DNA from 2 places in the Streptomyces sp. NPDC017520 genome. Region 2 is predicted to be linked to the other one. Evidence: riboswitches for the same ligand, from Rfam matches in the RefSeq annotation. Region 2 holds a riboswitch; the other holds the start of a gene.
The links. Region 2 has a riboswitch for S-adenosylmethionine ahead of ACH4KB_RS05775 (aminotransferase class V-fold PLP-dependent enzyme). Riboswitches for the same ligand answer to the same signal wherever they lie in the genome.
Positions count from the first base shown of each region.

Region 1: linked by a shared signal. The riboswitch ahead of thrC (threonine synthase) and the one ahead of ACH4KB_RS05775 (aminotransferase class V-fold PLP-dependent enzyme) in region 2 are both predicted to bind S-adenosylmethionine.

Region 1 is NZ_JBIRKB010000003.1:191,772-199,315, reverse strand. It holds gene ACH4KB_RS08685 (asparagine synthase-related protein) at 1-53, opposite strand, end outside; gene ACH4KB_RS08680 (keywimysin-related RiPP) at 106-228, opposite strand; gene groL (chaperonin GroEL) at 968-2,590, opposite strand; gene ACH4KB_RS08670 (cold-shock protein) at 2,959-3,165, opposite strand; gene ACH4KB_RS08665 (MoaD/ThiS family protein) at 3,608-3,886, opposite strand; gene thrC (threonine synthase) at 3,917-5,230, opposite strand; SAM riboswitch class I at 5,250-5,377, opposite strand; gene ACH4KB_RS08655 (glucosyl-3-phosphoglycerate synthase) at 5,532-6,482, shown strand; gene ACH4KB_RS08650 (trehalose-6-phosphate synthase) at 6,547-7,544, shown strand, end outside.
Region 2 is NZ_JBIRKB010000002.1:370,778-378,321, reverse strand. It holds gene ACH4KB_RS05785 (cytochrome bc complex cytochrome b subunit) at 1-209, shown strand, start outside; gene trpD (anthranilate phosphoribosyltransferase) at 333-1,397, shown strand; SAM riboswitch class IV at 1,504-1,621, shown strand; gene ACH4KB_RS05775 (aminotransferase class V-fold PLP-dependent enzyme) at 1,800-3,179, shown strand; gene ACH4KB_RS05770 (Lrp/AsnC family transcriptional regulator) at 3,253-3,534, opposite strand; gene ACH4KB_RS05765 (rhomboid family intramembrane serine protease) at 3,531-4,289, opposite strand; gene ACH4KB_RS05760 (hypothetical protein) at 4,483-4,725, shown strand; gene ACH4KB_RS05755 (NYN domain-containing protein) at 4,765-6,126, shown strand; gene ACH4KB_RS05750 (NlpC/P60 family protein) at 6,419-7,444, shown strand.

The DNA of each region.
Region 1 (7,544 bases), on a different contig from region 2:
CCCGCCGCACTGTCCGGCAGGACGACGAAGTAGTCACGCGGGTGGCCGGGCATGTTCACCTTCCGGAAGTTCTCATACAGCGCACACAGGGGGCCGGGGGCCGGATCAGCTGATGCGACGGACCCAGTACTCCTTGTACGAGCCGTAGAAGTAACCGGCGGTCTTCTTCGAGAAGTCACCCTGCTTGAACAGCGACGGCTTCACGTAAGCCTTCTTCCGCAGCTTCATGACACCTTCCCTTCTGTGCGGTTGACGTCCGATATGCCCAAGTGGCTTCTGCATAACGGAAGTTGTTTATGCGACGGGTGTTCACCACGTGAACACCAGGGCCATCATGTCCCGCAGTCCCACCGGTACGCATGATTCCGACTTACCGTCCGAAGTTGGCTGGATAGCGCGAGTGGCGAGGACCGGAGCGTGCCGCTCCGGACCGTCTCCACCGGGGCCGGGAACGTCGGCGAAGCGCCATGTGCAGTCGCACACCACCGGGGCGCGGACGCGGGGTGGACTGGACCACTGACCGGCTGCGGTCGCCGGGCCGGGCGGTGAGCTGCCACGGGAGGGAGCGGCCCGCCGGGGCAGTGGGGAACCAGCCGGGACGGGCCGCCGGACGGCTCCGCGTCCGTCCTGCTCCGGGGGGCGCGGGCCGCCACCGTGATCGGCCCCACCGCGCTGACACGTACTGCCTCATCGGGAAGGGCGCGGCAAGTGGCCATTCGGCCACGCGCCCGCGCACCGGGCTGCCCGCATCGGCCCGCGTCGGCCCGGAGGAGGCCCGGAGGAGGCCCGCGTAGGCCCGGAGGAGGCCCGCGTAGGCCCGGAGGAGGCCCGCGTAGGCCGGGCGTCGGCCCGTCGGGGAACGCCACAGGGGCGGCACCTTCACGAAGGAGATACCGCCCCTGTGGGACGTACGGCGAACTTCGATCAGCCGGAGGGCTCCCGGGCGGGCCCGGGACTCCGCGGCGGATCAGAAGTCCATGTCACCGCCCGGCATGCCGCCCGGGGCGGCCGCGCCGGCCTTCTCGGGCTTGTCGGCGATGACGGCCTCGGTGGTGAGGAAGAGCGCGGCGATGGACGCGGCGTTCTGCAGAGCGGAGCGCGTGACCTTCGCCGGGTCGAGAATGCCCTCGGCGATCATGTCGACGTACTCGCCGGTCGCGGCGTTGAGGCCGTGACCGATCGGCAGGTTGCGGACCTTCTCCACGACGACGCCGCCCTCAAGACCACCGTTGACGGCGATCTGCTTGAGCGGGGCCTCCAGCGCGAGCTTCACGGCGTTGGCGCCGGTCGCCTCGTCGCCCGTGAGGTCGAGCTTCTCGAAGACGGCCGAGGCCTGGAGCAGAGCCACGCCACCACCGGCGACGATGCCCTCCTCGACGGCGGCCTTGGCGTTGCGCACCGCGTCCTCGATGCGGTGCTTGCGCTCCTTGAGCTCCACCTCGGTGGCGGCGCCGGCCTTGATGACGGCCACGCCGCCGGCCAGCTTCGCCAGACGCTCCTGGAGCTTCTCGCGGTCGTAGTCCGAGTCGGAGTTCTCGATCTCGGCACGGATCTGGTTGACGCGACCCTGAACCTGGTCGCTGTCACCGGCGCCGTCGACGATCGTGGTCTCGTCCTTGGTGATGACGACCTTGCGGGCACGGCCGAGCAGGTCCAGGCCGGCGTTCTCCAGCTTGAGACCGACCTCCTCGGAGATCACGGTGCCACCGGTGAGGATGGCGATGTCCGCGAGCATGGCCTTGCGGCGGTCGCCGAAGCCCGGAGCCTTGACGGCGACGGACTTGAACGTGCCCTTGATCTTGTTGACGACCAGGGTGGAGAGCGCCTCGCCCTCGACGTCCTCGGCGATGATCAGCAGGGGCTTGCCCGACTGCATGACCTTCTCCAGCAGCGGGATCAGGTCCTTGACGCTGGCGATCTTCGAGTTGACGATCAGGATGTACGGGTCGTCGAGCGACGCCTCCATACGCTCCATGTCGGTCGCGAAGTACGCCGAGATGTAGCCCTTGTCGAAGCGCATACCCTCGGTGAGCTCAAGCTCCAGACCGAAGGTCTGGGACTCCTCGACGGTGATGACGCCTTCCTTGCCGACCTTGTCCATCGCCTCGGCGATCTTGGCGCCGATCTCGGTGTCGGCGGCGGAGATGGAGGCGGTCGAAGCGATCTGCTCCTTGGTCTCCACGTCCTTGGCCTGCTCCAGCAGAGCGGCGGAGACGGCCTCGACGGCCTTCTCGATGCCCCGCTTGAGGGCCATCGGGTTGGCGCCTGCGGCGACGTTGCGCAGACCCTCGCGGACGAGAGCCTGAGCCAGAACGGTGGCGGTGGTCGTACCGTCGCCGGCGACGTCGTCCGTCTTCTTGGCGACCTCCTTGACCAGCTCCGCACCGATCTTCTCGTACGGGTCCTCGAGCTCGATCTCCTTGGCGATGGAAACACCATCGTTGGTGATCGTGGGCGCGCCCCACTTCTTCTCGAGGACGACGTTACGGCCCTTGGGGCCGAGGGTGACCTTGACGGCGTCGGCGAGCTGGTTCATCCCGCGCTCGAGACCGCGCCGTGCCTCCTCGTCGAACGCGATGATCTTGGCCATGTGAAGTGGTCCTCCCGGACAGGGGTGGATTCTCCGGACCGAGAGGCGCCCGCGACGGACGGCCTGCCTGCGTGGTGGTTCCTTGCCCCACCACGCCTGCGGGCCTCACCGGCCCGGTCCAAGTTTCTGTCACTCTCACCTGGAGAGTGCTAACGCCAATGATTAGCACTCGACCCCTGCGAGTGCAAGCGTCCCCCGTCGGATGTGGACAACGGCGCGCCTCGGACGAGGACGGCGGTACGCCTCGGACGCGGGCGGCAGTACGCCTCCCGGCAGGGCCCGGGGCGGACGCACGGAGGGCCCGGTCCCCTGATCCGGGGGCCGGGCCCTGCGTGCGTGAGTAGTGTCGTCGGACGACCGCGCCGAGCTCAGCCGACGGCGAGCTTGACCATGTCGGCCTGGGGCCCCTTCTGGCCCTGCGAGATCTCGAATTCAACTCGCTGACCCTCTTCGAGGGTGCGGTACCCGTCCATCTGGATCGCGCTGTAGTGGACGAAAACATCCGCACCACCGTCGACCGCGATGAAGCCGTACCCCTTCTCCGCGTTGAACCACTTGACGGTGCCCTGAGCCATGCCTAACTCCCCTATTACTGGCCCTTGCACGGGACCGCACTTCGCGGCCCCGGGTCGGAACTCACCCCCCGACAGGAGAGGGTGCGCGGCGCCGCAGCGCATCGACCGCGGCCGAATGTATCCGTCCAACTGCCCTCTGCAACAGGTCAATCGGACGAGAATTCTGGGCGCGGCGGAACACGCGAACATGCGGGTTTGCTGAGATTTACGGGCAAGTCGGGCCAGGCAAAGGGCACTTATGCCGCAAGAGGTTCACGTACTTTGGCTGCTTCTTATCGGGGCCGGGCGCATTCTCATATGCGGGCGGCACGGGCAGCGGACGGGGCTTCCCCAACTGTACCGTGCTCAACCATACAGAATTGCCCCCTCCGCTTCTCTCGCGGAGGGGGCAACTGTGGTCACACAGAGGTGCGATGGGCCGCCGTGGAGCGGCCCGGGCGGTTCAGCAGCCGCCGGCGACGGCGGGGATGATCGAGACGCCCGCGCCGTCCGGCGTGGCGGCGTCCAGGCCGCCCTCGAAGCGCACGTCGTCGTCGTTGACGTACACGTTCACGAAGCGGCGCAGCTTGCCCTGGTCGTCCAGGACGCGGGCCGCGATGCCCGGGTGCTCCTTCTCCAGGGACTCGATGACCTCGGAGAGCTTGGCGCCCTCCGCCGGGACCTCGGCCTGGCCGCCCGTGTACGTACGGAGGATGGTGGGGATGCGGACCTTGACGCTCATGGTGGGGTGCCTTCCTGAAGTCTCGGGTGATCAGTTGGCGGCGAGGCCCGCGGCGCGGAACGCGTCCAGGCTCGGCTTGATGGTCGCCGTGGCCTGCGAGGTCGCGGAGACCGCGTCCAGCGTCTTGAGCCCGTCGCCGGTGTTCAGGACGACGGTGGTGAGCGCCGGGTCGATCACGCCCGCCTCGATCAGCTTCTTCGTCACGCCGAGCGTCACGCCGCCCGCCGTCTCGCCGAAGATGCCCTCGGTGCGCGCCAGCAGCTTGATCGCGTCGACGACCTGCTCGTCGGTCACGTCCTCCACCGCGCCGCCGGTGCGGCGGGCGATGTCCAGGACGTACGGGCCGTCCGCCGGGTTGCCGATGGCCAGCGACTTGGCGATGGTGTTCGGCTTCTGGGGCCGTACGACGTCGTGACCGGCCTTGAAGGCGGCGGAGACCGGGGAGCAGCCCTCGGCCTGGGCGCCGAAGATCTTGTACGGCCGGTCCTCGACGAGGCCGAGCTTGATCAGCTCCTGGAACCCCTTGTCGATCTTGGTGAGCTGGGAGCCGGACGCGATCGGGATGACGATCTGGTCGGGCAGCCGCCAGCCGAGCTGCTCGCAGATCTCGTACGCCAGCGTCTTGGAGCCCTCGCCGTAGTACGGGCGCAGGTTGACGTTGACGAAGCCCCAGCCCTCGCCGAGCGGGTCGCCGATGAGCTCGGAGCAGAAGCGGTTGACGTCGTCGTAGTTGCCCTCGATGCCGACCAGCTCACCGCCGTACACCGCGGCCATGACGACCTTGCCCTGCTCCAGGTCGTGCGGGATGAACACGCAGGAGCGGAGTCCGGCCCGGGCGGCGGCGGCGCCGACGGCTCCGGCCAGGTTGCCCGTGGAGGAGCAGGAGAGGGTGGTGAAGCCGAAGGCGCGGGCGGCCTCGACGGCGATGGCGACGACGCGGTCCTTGAAGGAGTGCGTCGGGTTGCCGGAGTCGTCCTTCACGTACAGGCCGCCGGTGACGCCCAGTTCACGGGCGAGGTTGTCGGCCTTGACGAGCTTGGTGAAGCCGGGGTTGATGTTGGGCTTCTCCGCGACGTCGGCGGGCACCGGCAGCAGCGGGGCGTAGCGCCAGATGTTGTCCGGGCCGGCCTCGATGCGCTGGCGCAGCTCCTCCGGGGATCCGGTGGGCAGGTCGTAGGCCACTTCCAGCGGCCCGAAACAGGACGCACAGGCGAAAAGGGGGCCGAGCTCGAAACGCTCGCCGCACTCGCGGCAGGAAAGCGCCGCGGCGGGGCCGAGATCGACGGCCGGGGCGGAAGAAGCGGTGCTACCGGCGGTGCTACCTGCAACGGTCTGAACAGCCATGATGGCGGAGGTCCCTTTCTCCTCATCTTCCCTGCGACGCGTTTCGCCGCAAGACGGAATTGGCACCTTCCCCACCGTGACCTCGCGGTCGGCAGGAGGGTTGCCGGGACTTCAACGGGCCGTTCCCTCAGTCCCTCTGGATGAGCTCTTATGGCGCTGGATCTTCGATCCAGGCGTTTGTGCGCGCTCCGACCCCGACATGCGACGGCCATACGCGTTGTTCAAGACTGTAACCGAAGCATCGGACCGTTGAGATAGTCGTCCGAACCGCGAGATGGATCACACACAGGGAGTGCCGACCGTGCTCGAAGAGGTGGAACGCTGGCTCACCAGGCGGTCCTGGTCGTCCGGCGACCGCCCGCTGAACCGGCTCACCGACGCCCGGGACGCCGATCCGCACCGCACGTCGGTGAGCGTGGTGCTGCCCGCGCTGAACGAGGAGGCCACGGTCGGCGCGATCGTGGCGACGATCCGCCGGGAGCTGATGGAGAAGGTCCGGCTCGTCGACGAACTCGTGGTGATCGACTCCGGCTCCACCGACGCCACCGCCGCCGTGGCCCGGGCGGCGGGCGCCCGGGTGGTCCACCGGGACGCGATCCTGCCCCGCGTCCCGGCCCTGCCCGGCAAGGGCGAGGTGCTGTGGCGGTCACTCCTGGTGACCAGCGGTGAGATCGTCTGCTTCGTCGACGCCGACCTCAGGGACTTCTCCGCGGACTTCGTCTCGGGCACGGTCGGACCGCTGCTCACCGACCCGTCCGTGCAGTTCGTCAAGGCGATGTACGACCGCCCGCTCGGCGACAGCGCAGGTCAGGGGGGGCGGGTCACCGAGCTGGTGGCACGCCCATTGCTCAATCTGCACTGGCCCCAGCTGGCCGGGTTCGTACAGCCGCTGGGCGGCGAGTACGCGGTGCGGCGGTCCCTGCTGGAGCGGCTGCCGTTCCCGGTCGGTTACGGAGTGGAGCTGGGCCTGCTGGTCGACGCGCTGCACACGGTGGGCCTGGACGCGCTGGGCCAGGTCGACGTCGGCGTACGCAGACACCGCCACCAGGACGGGCAGGCGCTGGGCCGGATGGCGGCGGCGATCTACCGCACGGCGCAGCTGCGGCTCTCCCGGGGCCATCTGGTGCGGCCCTCGCTGACCCAGTTCGAGCGCGGCGAGGACGGCTTCGTACCCCGCACCCATGCGGTGGACACGGAGGAACGGCCGCCGATGCGGGAGATCGCGGAGTACGCGGAGCGCCACGCGGCGTGAGGCGGTGGGCGGCACGAAGCCCGGAGGCGTTTGGGGGCTTCCCGAACGGGCTAGGTTCCGCTACATGGTCTCCGAGCACGCCGAACACGAAACCGAACCCGGATCCGGACCCGAAACCGAAACCGAGCCCGGACCCGGATCCGCGGCCGCTTCCACCGCCCAGGTCCTCGTCGCGTCCAACCGCGGCCCCGTCTCGTACGCGCTCGCCGAGGACGGGACGCTCGACGCCAAGCGCGGCGGCGGAGGTCTCGTCTCCGGGCTCAGCGCCGTCGACGACAAGCTGTGGGTCTGCGCGGCCCTCGGCGACGGGGACCGCGAGGCGGTGCGGCGCGGGGTCGGCGAGGCGGGCGTGCGGATGCTCGACATCGACGCCGAGGTACACGCGGACGCGTACAACGGCATCGCCAACTCGGTGCTGTGGTTCGTCCACCACCTGCTCTACCAGACGCCCGTGGAGCCGGTCTTCGACGCGGAGTTCCGCCGCCAATGGGCTTCCTACGAGACGTACAACCGGGCCTTCGCCGAGGCGCTCGCCGAGGAGGCCGGCCCCGGGGCGTCGGTCCTCGTGCAGGACTACCACCTGGCCCTGGTCCCCGGCATGCTCCGTGAGCTGCGCCCGGACCTCACGATCGGCCACTTCTCGCACACCCCGTGGGCGCCCGTCGACTACTACCGGCTGCTGCCCGACGACATCGCGGAGCAGTTGCTGCGCGGCATCCTCGGCGCGGACCGGGCCGCGTTCCTGACCCGCCGCTGGGCGGACGCGTTCATCGGCTGCTGCACGGAGATCCTCGGCGGGACGGGCCGGACGAGGATCGGGGTGCACGGCCTGGGGGCCGACGCGGACTTCCTGCGCCGGCGCTCGCGCGAGGCCGACGTGGACGAGCGGATGGCGGCGCTGCGGGAGCAGGTGGGCGAGGGCCGGAAGACCATCGTCCGGGTGGACCGCACCGAGCTGTCCAAGAACATCGTGCGCGGCCTGCACGCGTACCGGGCCCTGCTGGACGCCCACCCCGAGTGGCGCGAGCGCGTCGTGCACATCGCCTTCGCCTACCCCTCCCG
Region 2 (7,544 bases):
GGCAGCTGCACACGCTCACGGCGCACGAGCAGTACCAGCCGCTCGACCTCGGCCCCGCGGTCGACGAGAACGGCGTCAAGCGCAAGATCTCCCCGGTGCAGAAGCTGCGCGCCAAGCTCAGCAAGGGGTACTACGCCGACGGGAACCAGATCCCCAAGGCAACCCCCGAGGAGTACAAGGAGATCAGCGAGGGCCACGGCCACCACTGATCACCTGAACTGATCGCCACCGTGAGAGCCCCGTCCATTCGATGGACGGGGCTCTTCGCGGTCCGCCCGGCTGGATAGGGTGGAGCCATCTTTCCTGACCGGCTGTGGACCCTGGAGCGGACCATGAACGTTGTGACCCCGAACGGCGGCGACAGCGTGGCGGACCGTTCCTGGCCCGGCCTGCTGAACCCCCTCCTGCGCGGCGAGAACCTCAGCTCCGAGGAGACCGCCTGGGCCATGGACCGGATCATGAGCGGCGAGGCCACCGACGCGCAGATCGCCGGGTTCGCCGTCGCGCTGCGGGCCAAGGGCGAGACCGTCGACGAGGTCACCGGACTGGTCCGCGCGATGTACGCGCACGCCAACACCATCCACGTACCGGGCCGGACCGTCGACATCGTCGGCACCGGCGGCGACCTCGCCAGGACGGTCAACATCTCGACCATGTCCGCGATCGTCATCGCCGGCACCGGCGCCAAGGTCGTCAAGCACGGCAACCGGGCCGCCTCCTCCGCCAGCGGCTCCTCCGACGTGCTGGAGAAGCTCGGCGTCAACCTGGAGCTGACCCCGCAGCGGGTCGTCGAGGTCGCCGAAGCGGCGGGCATCACCTTCTGCTTCGCCGTGAAGTTCCACCCCGCCCTGCGGTACGCCGCCAAGGCCCGCAAGGAACTCGGCGCGCAGACCACGTTCAACATCCTGGGCCCCCTCACCAACCCGGCCCAGGTCCGCGCCCAGGCGGTCGGCGTCGCCGACGCCCGGATGGCGCCCATCGTCGCGGGCGTGCTGGCAGACCGGGGCAACTCTGCCCTGGTCTTCCGCGGTGACGACGGCCTCGACGAGCTGACCACCACCGCTACCTCCCGGGTCTGGGTGGTGCGCGACGGCTCGGTCCGCGGGGAGCCCTTCGACCCGCGCGACGTCGGGCTGCCCATCGTCCCCGTCGAGGCGCTGCGCGGCGCCGACGCCTCGTACAACGCCGATGTGGCCCGCCGGCTGCTGGACGGCGAGGGCGGCGCGGTACGGGAGGCGGTGCTGCTCAACTCGGCGGCGGCCCTGGTCGCCCTGGACCCGGCCCCCGGCACGCTGACCGAGCAGCTCGCGGCGAAGATCCTCGTCGCGGCCGAGTCCATCGACTCCGGGGCCGCCAAGCGGGCCCTGGAGCGCTGGGTGGTGGCCAGCAACGCCTGAACGCGCGACGGAGCCGCCTGCGGCCCGCACGGTGTGGCACAGGGCGCAGTCCGGATGCCGGACTGCGCCCTTGCGCGTGTGCACACGTATGGCAAGATGCTGCGCAGGTCATGAGTGACAGCGACTACGGCCCCGGCCCGCTGTCCGGCAACCCTCCGTCCGTGGCGGGGTGCCCCGGGTGAAGACCAGGCCGCAGGCAGCGAGGTCTGCGGCAAGCGCGGGCCCCTCGGCATCCAGCGGATGCCAGCCCCCGGGGTCCTGGTCCCTAGGGAGTCTTCTGTGAGCAAGCGAATGCGCTAGGGCTTGTCGCCCTCCTTCCGCGCACCCTTTTTCTTCCCCCCTCCCTGCGCTGCCGCGTACTGCCGGCGCATGGATTTCGCCTGCCTTTTACGGGAGTTCGCCATGTCTGTCCCCACCGCTGCCCTCGACTCGTCGGTTTGTGCCCCGCTGCCCGTTCTGGGGCAGAACGTCACGGTCCCGCTCGTCACCGGTGGTGAGGTCACCTACGCCGCGCTCGACTACGCCGCCAGCGCCCCGGCCCTCCAGCGGGTCTGGGACGACGTCGCCGCGTACGCCCCGTACTACGGCAGCGTCCACCGAGGCGCCGGCTACCTCTCGCAGCTCTCCACCGACCTCTTCGAGAACAGCCGCCGTACGGTCGCGGAGTTCCTCGGCTGCCGCGCGGACGACCAGGTCGTCTTCACCCGCTCCACGACCGACTCCCTCAACCTGCTGGCCGCAGCGATCCCCGCCGACTGCCAGGTCTTCGTCTACGAGACCGAGCACCACGCGTCCCTGCTGCCCTGGCGCGACGCCCAGGTCACCTACCTCAACGCGCCCCGCACCCCGGCCCAGGCCGTCGAGACCCTGGAGCGCGTGCTCGCCGACCGCGACCCCTACGGCCCTGCCCTCGTCTGCGTCACCGGCGCGTCCAACGTGACCGGCGAGCTGTGGCCGGTACGGGAACTGGCCGCCGCCGCCCACGCACACGGCGCCCGGATCGTCCTGGACGCCGCGCAGCTCGCCCCGCACCACCCCGTGGACATCGCCGAACTGGACGTCGACTGGGTCGCGTTCTCCGGCCACAAGCTGTACGCGCCCTTCGGCTCCGGCGTCCTGGCCGGCCGCGCCGACTGGCTCCAGGCCGCCGAGCCGTACCTCGCCGGCGGCGGCGCGTCCCGCAAGGTCGCCCGGCGCGCCGACGGCGGCGTGGACGTCGACTGGCACACCACGGCCGCCCGCCACGAGGCCGGTTCGCCCAACGTCATCGGCGTCTACTCCATCGCCTCCGCCTGCAAGGCCCTGACCGAGGCCGGCTTCGAGGACCTGGTCGCCCGGGAGCAGCAGCTCGTGGGCCGGGTCCGCGAGGGGCTCGCCGAGGTGCCCGAGGTGCGGGTGCTCTCGCTGTTCGGCGACGACGCCCCCCGGGTCGGCGTCATCTCCTTCGTGGTGCGCGGCTGGAACAGCTCGCACTTCGCCGCCGCCCTCTCCGCCGAGTACGGCATCGGCGTGCGCGACGGCCTCTTCTGCGCCCACCCGCTGGTGCGCACCCTGCTCGGCAGCGACCCGCAGGACCCGGGCGAGTGCGGTGCGCCGGAAGGCGAGCCGGGCGAGAGCTCGCTCAACGCGATCCGCGTCAGCTTCGGCGCCGGTACGCCCGACGAGCACATCGACCGGTTCCTGCGCGCGGTCTCCGAGCTGGTCCGCGAGGGCGCCCGCTGGAACTACCGCACCGAGGACGGCCGCTGCGTCCCGGACCGCGGCGAGGCCGCCCAGGTCTGACACGTCCTGACGAAACACCTCGGCCGGGGACAGGCGCACCGCCCGTCCCCGGCCTGATCGGCCACGAGAGGCCTTACGCGTCGAGGCCGATGGCGAAGGCGGCTTCCAGGTCGTGCTGGGAGTACGTACGGAACGCCACGTGGGTGTCGGTGCCCTCGACGCCCGGGATCTTGCTGATCCGGCCGGGGATGACATCGGCGAGGTCGTCGTGCCTGGCGACCCGGACCATGGCGATCAGGTCGTAGGTGCCGGTGACGGAGAAGACCTCGCTGACACTGTCCAGCGCGGCGATGGCCTCGGCGATCTCCGGAATCCGGTCCACGCTGGTCTTGATGAGCACGATCGCGGTGATCACGGCTGGCTGTCTCCCTCGGTGGCTGGAACCTTCACTCTAGGGCCTCCCGCCCCACCCCTGTAGCGCACCCAGGCGTACAGGAACCCGGCCACGAAACCCGCCACATGCGCCAGGTACGCCACCCCGGGCCCGCTGCCCGCCCCCTGCGCCGCCGCCCACTGGAGCCCGAACCAGAAGACCAGCACCATCCAGGCGGGGAAGCGCAGCGGCAGGAAGAAGAGGAACGGGAACAGGCTGGTCACCCGGGTTCTGGGGAACAGGTAGAGGAACGCGCCGAGCACTGCGGAGATCGCCCCCGACGCACCGACCAGCGTCTGCCCGGAGTCCGCGTGCGCCGCCGCGTAGCAGACCAGCGCCACATAGCCGCAGCCCACGTAGAACAGGGCGAACCGCAACCGGCCCATGCGCTCCTCGGCCATCGCGCCGAAGACGTACAGGAACAGCAGGTTCCCCAGCAGGTGCAGCCAGCTGCCGTGCACGAACAGGGCGGTGAACGGTGTGATCAGCGCATGAGTGGACCCCGCCCACAGCTCGGCGGGGATCACTCCCCACCGCTCGAAGTACCCGGCCTGCGCGGCGAGGAGAGCGTCCTCGCTCCCGCGGGCGGCGCCGCCGAACCCGGAGAGCGGGCTGATCAGGAAGATCACACCGCAGACGGCGATCAGCCCGTAGGTGACCGGGGCGCCGCTCGACGCCGCCGCGTCCCGGATCCTCCCCGCCGTGGTCCGCCAGTCGGCCTGCCGCCCATCGATCATGGACAGAGCATGACGTACTGGTGGAGAACCGGACGGAGCGCCTCGCCGTGCCGATGCCTATACGCGAGGCCGTAGGGTTACGCCAGGACTTCCGCAGTTCGACGGCGCACCGCGAGATCCTTGACGTAGACAGGTGGAGACGCGGCGGCGCGCCCGGCGCGGGCTTCTGGCGACGACGAAAGAGGACCCAACGATGACGACGGTTCCCCTGCCGACCGACTCGACCCGCTGGCGCTGCACGCTGTGCGGCAATCTCACGCGCTTCGACGTGACCCGCTCGTCCAAGGTCGTGGAGTACGTGCACCTCGACCTGGCCGGTGAGTCGAGTGTCGAGGAGCGGGAGGTCGTCAGTGAGACCATCGAGTCGGTCCGCTGTCGTTGGTGCAACGCGGTGGACCAGATCGAACTGGTGGACAGGCCGGGTGCCGCTTCCTGAGGGAGCGCACCCTTCGACATATCTATGGGGTGACGGACGGTGGATCAGCCGACCAGCGGCGCCGGACCGGCCGATGAGGCCGACGGCGGTGCGGAGGTGCTCGGCCGTCCGCTGCCCGAGGGTGTCCGACGGCGGGTGATCGCGCTGGTCTCGGACGCCTTCGGTGGCCTGACCGTCTCCGAACTGCCCGCCCAGCTACGGCAGTACGCCCGGTTCACCCCGACCCGGCGGGCGAAGTTCGCTGGGAACGCGATGGCCGCCGCGCTGGAGGGCGACTCCCTCTTCCGGCGGCGCATCGGGGAGCGGCTCGGCCAGTCCCAGCCCGAGCTGACCGGCGCGCTGGAGGCGGGTTCGCCGCCCGCCGCCGCCGATCCCCTCGATGTGGCCGCGGCCGCCTACGTGCTGCGCCCGGTCGGCTGGGTCAAGCTGGTCGAATCGGCCGGCGAGGAGGTCCAGCGCGCCGACGCGGAACGGGCCGACGAGGAGACCCGGCGCGAACTGGAGCACCTGCGCGAGGAGCTGGAGCGCGCCCGCGCCCACACCCGCGCCGAGACCGAGCGGCTGCGCACCGAGCTGGAGGCGGCCCGCAAGGAGGCCGAGTCGCTGCACCGCAAGCTGCGCAGCGCCCTGAGCGAGGTGAAGCGCGGCGAGGCCGCCCTGCGCCGCGGCGCCGCCGAGGCCGACACCGTACGCGCCGAGTCGGCGGCCCAGCTCTCCGCCGCGGAGAGCGAGTCGCGCCGGCTCAAGGGGCGGCTGGGGGAGGCAGAGGCGGCCCTGGAGGCGAGCCGCCGGGCCGCGCGTGAGGGCCGCTCGGTGGAGGACATGCGGCTGCGGCTGCTCCTGGACACCGTGCTGGACGCGGCATCGGGGCTGCGGCGGGAGCTGGCGCTGCCCCCGGCGACGACACGTCCCGCCGACACCGTGGACGCGGTGGAGCCCGGCCGGATGTCACCCAAGGACATTGCGGCCAGGGCCCTTTCGGAGACCGATCCGGCGCTGCTCGACCAGCTGCTGGCGCTTCCGCAGGCCCATCTCATCGTGGACGGCTACAACGTGACCAAGACCGGCTATCCCCAGATGCCGCTGGAGAAGCAGCGGTTGCGGCTGCTGGGCGGGCTCTCGGTGCTCGCGGCGCAGACCGGTGCCGAGATGACCTGCGTCTTCGACGGGGCCGAACTGGCCGCCCCGGTGCTGCTGGCCCCGCCCCGGGGCGTACGGGTGCTGTTCAGCAAGGCCGGGGTCACGGCGGACGAGCTGATCCGTCAACTGGCCCGCGCGGAACCGCCGGGGCGGCCCGTGGTGGTCGTCTCCACCGACCGGGAGGTGGCGGACGGCGTGGCCAAGGCCGGCGCACGGCCCGTCGCGTCCGTCTTGCTCCTCAAGCGCCTTTCGCGCGTCTAGCGGAATATGCACGACATGTGTGGCATGCCGGTTTTATGGGAACGTACCGTCAAGTCGCCGCTACACGCGGTGGGGTGAGAGTAAAGAAGTGCCTGGTGTGACGAGAAAAATCCTGTGAGGATTTGAACTGATCACAAGATGGTCACTAAGGTCGGGCCTCGAACCTTCGCACGGTTGATCACCCATTGGGGGTGACGGCGAAGGAACCGCCGAGTCCGTCATGTGCACGGAGCCGGGGAATCTTTCCCCCACAGCCCGGTAGGCGGCTCTGAGGAAGAAGGAGCTCGCCTTCGTGGCGTCCCACCGTCGTCCCAAGCAGCCGAGCCGCACCCGCGTGACCGTGCTCACCGCGACCGCCGCCGCGGCCGTGGCCCTGACCTCCCAGGCCGCCCACGCCGACCCCAAGCCGAGCAAGAGCGAAGTCAAGGCGAAGGTCGACAAGCTCTACCACGAGGCCGAGGCGGCCACCGAGAAGTACAACGGGGCCAAGGAGCAGCAGGACAACCTGAAGAAGGAAGTCGACGCGCTCCAGGACAAGGTCGCCCGCGGCCAGGCCGAGCTCAACACGCTGCGCACCGAACTCGGTTCGATCGCCACCGCGCAGTACCGCTCCGGTGGCATCGACCCCTCCGTGGCCCTCTTCCTCGCCTCGGACCCGGACAGCTTCCTCGACCAGGCCTCCGCGCTCGACCAGCTGACGGTCAAGCAGACGGAGTCGTTGCAGAAGATCCAGTCCAAGCAGCGCACCCTCGCCCAGCAGCGCAAGGAAGCCCAGGACAAGCTCGGCGACCTCGCCGACGTCCGCAAGGCGCTCGGCGAGAACAAGAAGAAGTACCAGGGCAAACTGGCCGACGCCCAGCAGCTGCTCAACACGCTGACGCAGGCCGAGCGTGCCAAGATGCAGAAGGACGAGCAGCGCGCCAGCCGCGCCGCCAGCGACCGGGTCGAACTCGGCAACGAGTCCCCCGCGTCCGGCCGTGGAGCCGCCGCCCTGGCCGCAGCCGCCACGCAGATCGGCAAGCCGTACGTCTCCGGCGGCTCGGGCCCCAACTCCTATGACTGCTCCGGGCTGACCCAGTGGGCCTTCGCCCAGGCCGGCGTCTCCATCACCCGGACCACGTTCACCCAGCACAACGACGGCACGAAGATCGGCCGCAGCCAGCTCAAGCCGGGCGACCTGGTCTTCTTCAACAACCTGGCGCACGTCGGCTTCTACGCCGGCAACAACCAGATCCTGCACGCCCCGAAGCCGGGCACCGTCGTCCGCTACGAGTCGATGGACTACATGGGCACCTTCCAGTTCGGCGTCCGCATCTGACGCCACGGCCCGCCCGCGGCGCACCCGAACGAGGGAATCGCCGAGCACCGCACTGACGCCCCGCCCCGCCGGAGACCAAGGTCACCGGCGGGGCGGTGGC